DNA from 3 places in the Pseudomonas sp. GW823-FHT06B06 genome. Region 3 is predicted to be linked to each of the others. Evidence: predicted binding sites of a transcription regulator. Region 3 holds the regulator's gene; each other region holds the start of a gene.

Region 1 (2,269 bases), on a different contig from region 3:
AAGCCTAAGCTTGACTAAGAAATTATTGAATCCAGCACCGATTGCACCTAGTTCATCACGACGATCAATGTTCAGAGAGCGTGTCAGGTCCCCCTCACCATCAGCGATATCTGAAAGTCGATTTGCTGCTTGCTTAAGCGGGCGCCCAACTCCTAAGCTGATGAACCACAACAGGCAAACGCCTACCACTGCGACAAATGTACTAATCAACGCCATTGCTCGAAGATCCCGCACGCTATTACTCACCAGTTCCTGCTGCAAATCCCACGCCTGCTTCATGACAACTTCAAGCGGAATTTTCACAAATAACGTCCAAGATAATCCCGAATCAGTGACCTCTAAGGGCATAGACAACTTGACAACCCCAGCTTTTTCATCAACCTCGTAACGTACAAAGTGGTTTTTAGCAGTTTGTAATAAAGAGATATCATCTGGAGAAAGAATATTAGAGGCGAGCTTCCCCATTTCTTCCTCATTAGCTGTGCTTGCCACAATACGATTGTTTGCTGACAGCAAGGTCATGGTTCCTACGCCCTTATAAAGAGCACTATTGCTTTCAACCAACAGACGCTGAATAAACGATAACGGTACGTCGACTCCCGCCACACCAAAGAAAGCATTATCTATGATAATCGGAACCGTAAAAGAGGAAAGTAATTCTTTTTTACCTGACCCCATGTCATATACAGCTGGATCAGTAACACATGGCAACTTTCTTTCTTTAGCGCAAAGATAATATTCACCTTCCCGATCCCCAGTCCCCGTCTTGGTGCGACTATCAACAGAGGGGGCGGCCATAATTTTCACCTGTTGTTTGGCGTCACGGTACCAAGTGGTTAGAAATCTACCTGAGCCATCGTAACCATTTGATACTTCGCCTGAATAAAGCGCATCTTCATTGTCAAATGCTCCAGGTTCCCAAGCAAGGTAGACACTTGACAGGTCCGAGTTCGCAATCAGCATCTCTTTAATCAAGTTGGAAAGATGCTCCCTAGATAAGGTTGCAAGAGGATCACCTGAGGGATTTTTCTTTCCTAGCAAAGAGTTAGTTACGGCGAGATCTTTTGCCACTTGTAGTGATGATTTAAGTTTGGCGCTTATTTCGGTCGCTTTGGATTTTGCAAGATTGGTGAGTTCCGCCTGAGCCTTGTCCGCAGCCAAAATGTTTGTAGCCTTTTTAATCTCCTCGGTATTGGTTTTGCCAAACAAAAAACTTAAGCCTAACAACGTTGCTATAATTAACACCATTGCCACTCCCGACTGAGCGACAAAAAAAGTCTGAACTGATCTAAACTTTATCACCCTTCACCCCCGCACCTTTATGGTAGCCATCGCTTATGTTAGCTGATCACTTCTTCTACAAATCATTACCTATCGGATACGGAATTTTTTTGTCGACACCGAAGAACAAGGAGTAACCTCTATAGCAATGTAGATGAACCCATTAAAATAAATAGGCAATCCATTCTTACGATAGACTCTACAGAGCAATAGAACCGCAATCGAAGCACCAACCATCCAAGTCTAAAGCTTTGAAATAACCACTTGTGAAGGAGACCAGAAGCGAGAAGTTCCGACGCCATCAACTGTTTATCTATAGCAAACGCCTGTAAAAATTGGTCATTCAAATCATTGTGATTCAGATACGTTTTAATCGCTAAGAACTGACGGGGCCTGCTGTATTGAATACGTTGCCGTTGATAGAAACAATGCACATTATAACTTTCGCTCGTTTGCAGTGCGCGTGTTGTCGCGAGCGGTTGAAAAGACTTAAACTAGAGTAAGTTACACCACAAACCGGTCCCGCAAGATTCCTTCTGTCGCTATGTCGATCAACCACCGATTAATTTCATCAACAGAATATCGCCAGTAAGCTCCTGCCTCTGCTTATCCGCCAAGGCACGTTTAGATGACTCTCTAATCGCCGTCAACGCCTCATTCTTGGGTAGATCCAGTAGGCTGCAAAAATAACGGCTGCGACTAAACGAAAGGCATCTATAAAGCCAGCCTGTTGAGGTAAGTCGTAGGCAAGTGCAACTGACGCAGAACGGAGCGCTCTCATTTGCGATTATGCCAAAGCAACCTCGACCAGGGATCTCGGAACGCTGCGTAGTGGCAACCGTCGTACCTGCTAATGGTGCGAAGAAATGCCTCTGCGATACAAGAGCAAGGATCTTTTGCATACCAATGAATTGCTGCGAAAAGGACTCGCAATCGCTCGCTAGATGCCCCATCCGTATTAGCTCGATAAAACGTAGCCCAGCTCCCA
Region 2 (2,269 bases), on a different contig from region 3:
ATCACTCCACGGGGTTCTACGGAAAGCCGTCAAGTCTACCGCCCATACAGAATAATTTACAGTGGCGCGACAGCTTATGACGACGAAGCGACAGATTATGTCGAGAGCGCGACGATGACCGAAGGGTCAGGAAGTTGCCGAAGCGGTGGGCTTCGTCGCTTGAGGGGCCACCTGCTCCGCGGGGGCTCCCCGCTCCAGGCGTATCGCCACGCGGCGGTTTTTCGCCCGGTTTATGTTGCTGGTATTGGGTGCCAGTGGATAGCGCTCGCCATGGAAACGCAGGGTGATCTGTGACTCCTGGATGCCGTTGGCCTTGAAAAACTCCATCACCGCCAGCGCCCGGCGCCGTGACAGGTCACGGTTGGTCAGGCGATTGCCGCTGTTGTCGGAGTGGCCGTCCAGTTCGATGCGATTGACGGTCGGATCGGCCTTCATGTATTCCAGCATGACTTGCAGCCTGGCTTTGGCGGGCCCGTCCAGATCGATACCGCCACCGGGAAAGCCGACCTGGGATTGCTTCACCTGATCGAAGTTCTGCGGCAGCAACTTGGCCACGCAGCCCTGATAATCGGCAAACGCCTTGTTGAACCTGACCGGCAACAAACGCACCTCCGATACCCGGCCATCGCCCGAGGAGTGCCGGACCACGGGGCTGCGTCCGTCGATCAGGCCGCTGATCAAGCGTCCGGCCTGGGCCTGTGAGCTGTTGAACAGGACATTGCCGCTGCCGATCCGTACCGTGCCCAGATTGATATCACCACGTCCTGGCTGCCAAGGCGCGGCGGCGGCCAACAAAGTGGCAGAACCACCGCCCATCATTGCGTTGTACGCATTCAAACGAAATATCGCCTGCTCGCCAGCGCGGCGCACGAACTGGCCCGAGCCGAAATCAGTGACCGGCTGCGTCAGCCGGCACTCGAACTTGTCGCCTTCGACCGTCCACTCAATGCTCTCCAGGCGAGTCTGGAAAGTGAGTGCCATTGCGGGAAGGCTGGCAAACACACTGAGCAAGGCTAAATAACGCTGGCGCACGGGAGGCTCCACTGGCTTCTACGACAAAAAGACCGACACACAGATGTTTACGGCATACCTGTTGGATATCGGAAGCTTCCCGTAAAACTTGATAGCGGGTGCCTGCAAGAGTCTTTTCCGGTAGCATTCCCTTGAGTTTGACCCGCCTGGAATCCCCTCATGTCCGACCGCCTGACCCTGCTGCGTCCCGACGACTGGCATATTCATCTTCGCGATGGTGCCGTGTTGACCAATACCGTCGCGGATGTCGCGCGCACCTTTGGCCGCGCCATCATCATGCCCAACCTGGTACCGCCGGTGCGCAATGCGGCTGAAGCCGACGGCTATCGCCAGCGGATTCTCGCTGCCCGCCCGGCCGGCAGCCCGTTTGAACCGCTGATGGTCCTGTACCTCACCGACCGCACCCAGCCTGAAGAAATTCGCGAGGCCAAGGCCAGCGGTTTCGTTCACGCCGCCAAGCTGTACCCGGCCGGCGCGACCACCAACTCGGACTCGGGCGTCACCAGCATCGACAAGATTTTCCCTGCACTCGAGGCCATGGCCGAAGTCGGGATGCCTTTGCTGATCCACGGTGAAGTCACCCGCGGCGATGTCGACGTGTTCGACCGCGAAAAAATCTTCATCGATGAGCACATGCGTCGGGTGGTCGAGCGTTTCCCGACGCTCAAGGTGGTGTTCGAACACATCACCACCGCCGACGCCGTGCAGTTCGTCAACTCGGCTTCGGCCAACGTTGGCGCGACCATCACCGCGCATCACCTGCTGTACAACCGCAATCACATGCTGGTGGGTGGAATTCGGCCGCACTTCTATTGCTTGCCGATCCTCAAGCGCAATACGCACCAGGAAGCCCTGCTCGACGCCGCCACCAGCGGCAGCGAAAAGTTCTTCCTCGGCACCGATTCGGCGCCCCACGCCCAGCACGCCAAAGAAGCCGCTTGCGGCTGCGCCGGCTGCTACACCGCCTATGCGGCGATCGAGATGTACGCCGAGGCGTTCGAACAACGTAACGCGCTGGACAAGCTCGAAGCCTTCGCCAGCCTCAACGGCCCGCGTTTCTATGGCCTGCCGGCCAACACCGATCGCATTACCCTGGTCCGCGAAGAATGGACCGCCCCGACCAGCCTGCCGTTTGGCGAGTTGACCGTTATCCCGCTGCGCGCCGGTGAAAAACTGCGCTGGCGCCTGCTGGAGGAACACGCGTGAGTGAAGACCATTTCGACGACGAACAGGAAGG
Region 3 (2,269 bases):
GGCCTGATCCAGGCCTTCAGCGACATTGGCGACAATCTCGACGTGCTGGTGATCGACACCGCTGCAGGTATTGGCGAGTCGGTGGTCAGCTTCGTGCGCGCGGCCCAGGAAGTGTTGCTGGTGGTCTGCGACGAGCCGACCTCGATCACTGACGCCTATGCGTTGATCAAATTGCTCAACCGCGATTACGGCATGAACCGTTTCCGGGTGCTGGCCAACATGGCGCAGAGCCCCCAGGAAGGGCGCAACCTGTTCGCCAAGTTGACCAAGGTCACCGACCGCTTCCTCGACGTCGCCTTGCAATATGTCGGTGCGGTGCCGTACGACGAAAGCGTGCGCAAGGCCGTGCAGAAGCAGCGCGCCGTCTACGAGGCCTTCCCGCGCTCCAAGTGCTCGCTGGCATTCAAGGCGATCGCGCAGAAGGTCGATACCTGGCCACTGCCCGCCAACCCGCGCGGGCACCTGGAATTCTTCGTCGAGCGCCTCGTGCAACAGACGGCAGGACCCGTGCTATGACCGCAAGCGGTTACAACCTCTACAAGGCATCGGCGCGTGACGCGCAGTACGAGCTGATCGAGCGTTACGCGCCGCTGGTTAAACGCATTGCCTATCACTTGCTTGCACGACTGCCGGCCAGTGTCCAGGTCGAAGACCTGATCCAGGCCGGGATGATCGGCCTGCTGGAAGTCTCGACCAAATACGACGCCAGCAAAGGCGCGAGTTTCGAAACCTACGCGGGCATCCGCATCCGCGGCGCCATGCTCGATGAAGTGCGCAAGGGCGACTGGGCGCCTCGTTCGGTCCACCGCAATACGCGGATGGTCAGCGACGCGATTCGCTCGATTGAAGCTAAAACCGGGCGTGACGCTAAAGATCACGAAGTTGCGGCCGAACTCCAATTGAGTCTTGACGATTACTACGGGATTTTGAACGACACCCTGGGCAGTCGGCTGTTCAGTTTCGACGACCTGTTGCAGGACGGCGAACACGAAGGGCTGCACGAGGATGGCGCCAGTGCGCATCTGGAACCGTCTCGCGATCTGGAAGATGAACGCTTCCAAGCGGCGCTGGCGGACGCGATCGCCAACTTGCCGGAGCGCGAGCGATTGGTGTTGGCGTTGTATTACGACGAAGAATTGAATCTCAAGGAAATCGGCGAAGTCCTGGGGGTCAGCGAATCCCGGGTCAGCCAGTTACACAGCCAGTGCGCGGCCCGTTTGCGGGGGCGTCTGGGAGAGTGGCGAGCGCGCTGAAGGCAGTGTGGGGGCACTGCGACGCGGCTGGTGGGGTAATGAACCGCGCCGGTCTCGATCCGTTGTATCCCAAACAGTCATCGAGTGTTTTGCCAGATTGATAGAAATGGCGTGTCCAGGTGCTGGGCGCGTTTTAGTCTGCTTGGAGGTCGAATTGGACAAGAACATGAAAATCCTCATCGTTGATGACTTCTCAACGATGCGGCGGATCATCAAGAACCTGTTGCGTGACCTTGGGTTCACCAACACGGTCGAGGCCGACGATGGCACTACCGCCATTCCGGTACTCAACAGCGGGAGCATCGACTTTCTGGTGACGGACTGGAACATGCCTGGCATGACCGGTATCGATCTGCTGCGTCATGTGCGCGCCGATGAAAAACTCAAGCACCTGCCAGTGCTGATGGTGACTGCCGAAGCCAAGCGCGAGCAGATCATCGAAGCGGCCCAGGCCGGCGTAAATGGCTATGTGGTCAAACCCTTCACGGCCCAGGCGTTGAAAGAAAAAATCGAGAAGATTTTCGAACGCATCGGTTGAACTGCGCCACGGGGGAGCTATGGAGCATAACGAGTCATCCCAGGGCGATTTTGAATCGACCCTGAAAAAACACGCCGTTGAATTGGTCGCGAGCCTTGAAAAGGGCAGGTTCGGCGATGCTGTGCAATTGATCCATGAGCTCAACCAGACCCGTGACCGTGGCTTGTATCAGGAAGTGGGCAAGCTCACCCGCGAGCTGCATAGCGCGATCGTCAATTTCCAGATTGACCCGCACATGCCGCAAGCCGAGGAAGTGTCACAGATCACCGACGCCACCGAGCGCCTGGGGTATGTGGTCAAACTGACGGAAGCCGCCGCCAACCGCACCATGGACCTGGTGGAAAACGCCACGCCATTGGTCAACGGCCTGGCTGAAGAGGCGCAGGGCTTGAGCGCCGACTGGGGACGGTTCATGCGGCGCGAAGTCGGGGCCGAAGAGTTTCGTGAACTGGCCCGGCGCGTCGATGGTTTCCTGGCG

What was found. The regulator FliA, encoded in region 3, starts transcription of late flagellar genes. The targets are predictions, from matches to a motif close to CTAAAGTTTNNNNNNNNNNNGCCGNTAA.
Region 1: a site for FliA is predicted at 1,296-1,323, ahead of AC1Q8Q_RS05435 (methyl-accepting chemotaxis protein). Genes of this name have one in related genera too.
Region 2: a site for FliA is predicted at 1,098-1,125, ahead of AC1Q8Q_RS06870 (flagellar protein MotY). Genes of this name have one in related genera too.

Annotation. Positions count from the first base shown of each region.
Region 1 covers NZ_JBXAHO010000004.1:214,219-216,487, forward strand. Annotated here, with positions in the region: gene AC1Q8Q_RS05435 (methyl-accepting chemotaxis protein) at 1-1,248, opposite strand, end outside; gene AC1Q8Q_RS05440 (radical SAM protein) at 1,833-2,269, opposite strand, start outside.
Region 2 covers NZ_JBXAHO010000005.1:232,330-234,598, forward strand. Annotated here, with positions in the region: gene AC1Q8Q_RS06870 (flagellar protein MotY) at 127-1,032, opposite strand; gene pyrC (dihydroorotase) at 1,192-2,238, shown strand; gene rnt (ribonuclease T) at 2,235-2,269, shown strand, end outside.
Region 3 covers NZ_JBXAHO010000016.1:49,592-51,860, reverse strand. Annotated here, with positions in the region: gene fleN (flagellar synthesis regulator FleN) at 1-516, shown strand, start outside; gene fliA (RNA polymerase sigma factor FliA) at 513-1,253, shown strand; gene AC1Q8Q_RS16415 (chemotaxis response regulator CheY) at 1,420-1,791, shown strand; gene AC1Q8Q_RS16410 (protein phosphatase CheZ) at 1,811-2,269, shown strand, end outside.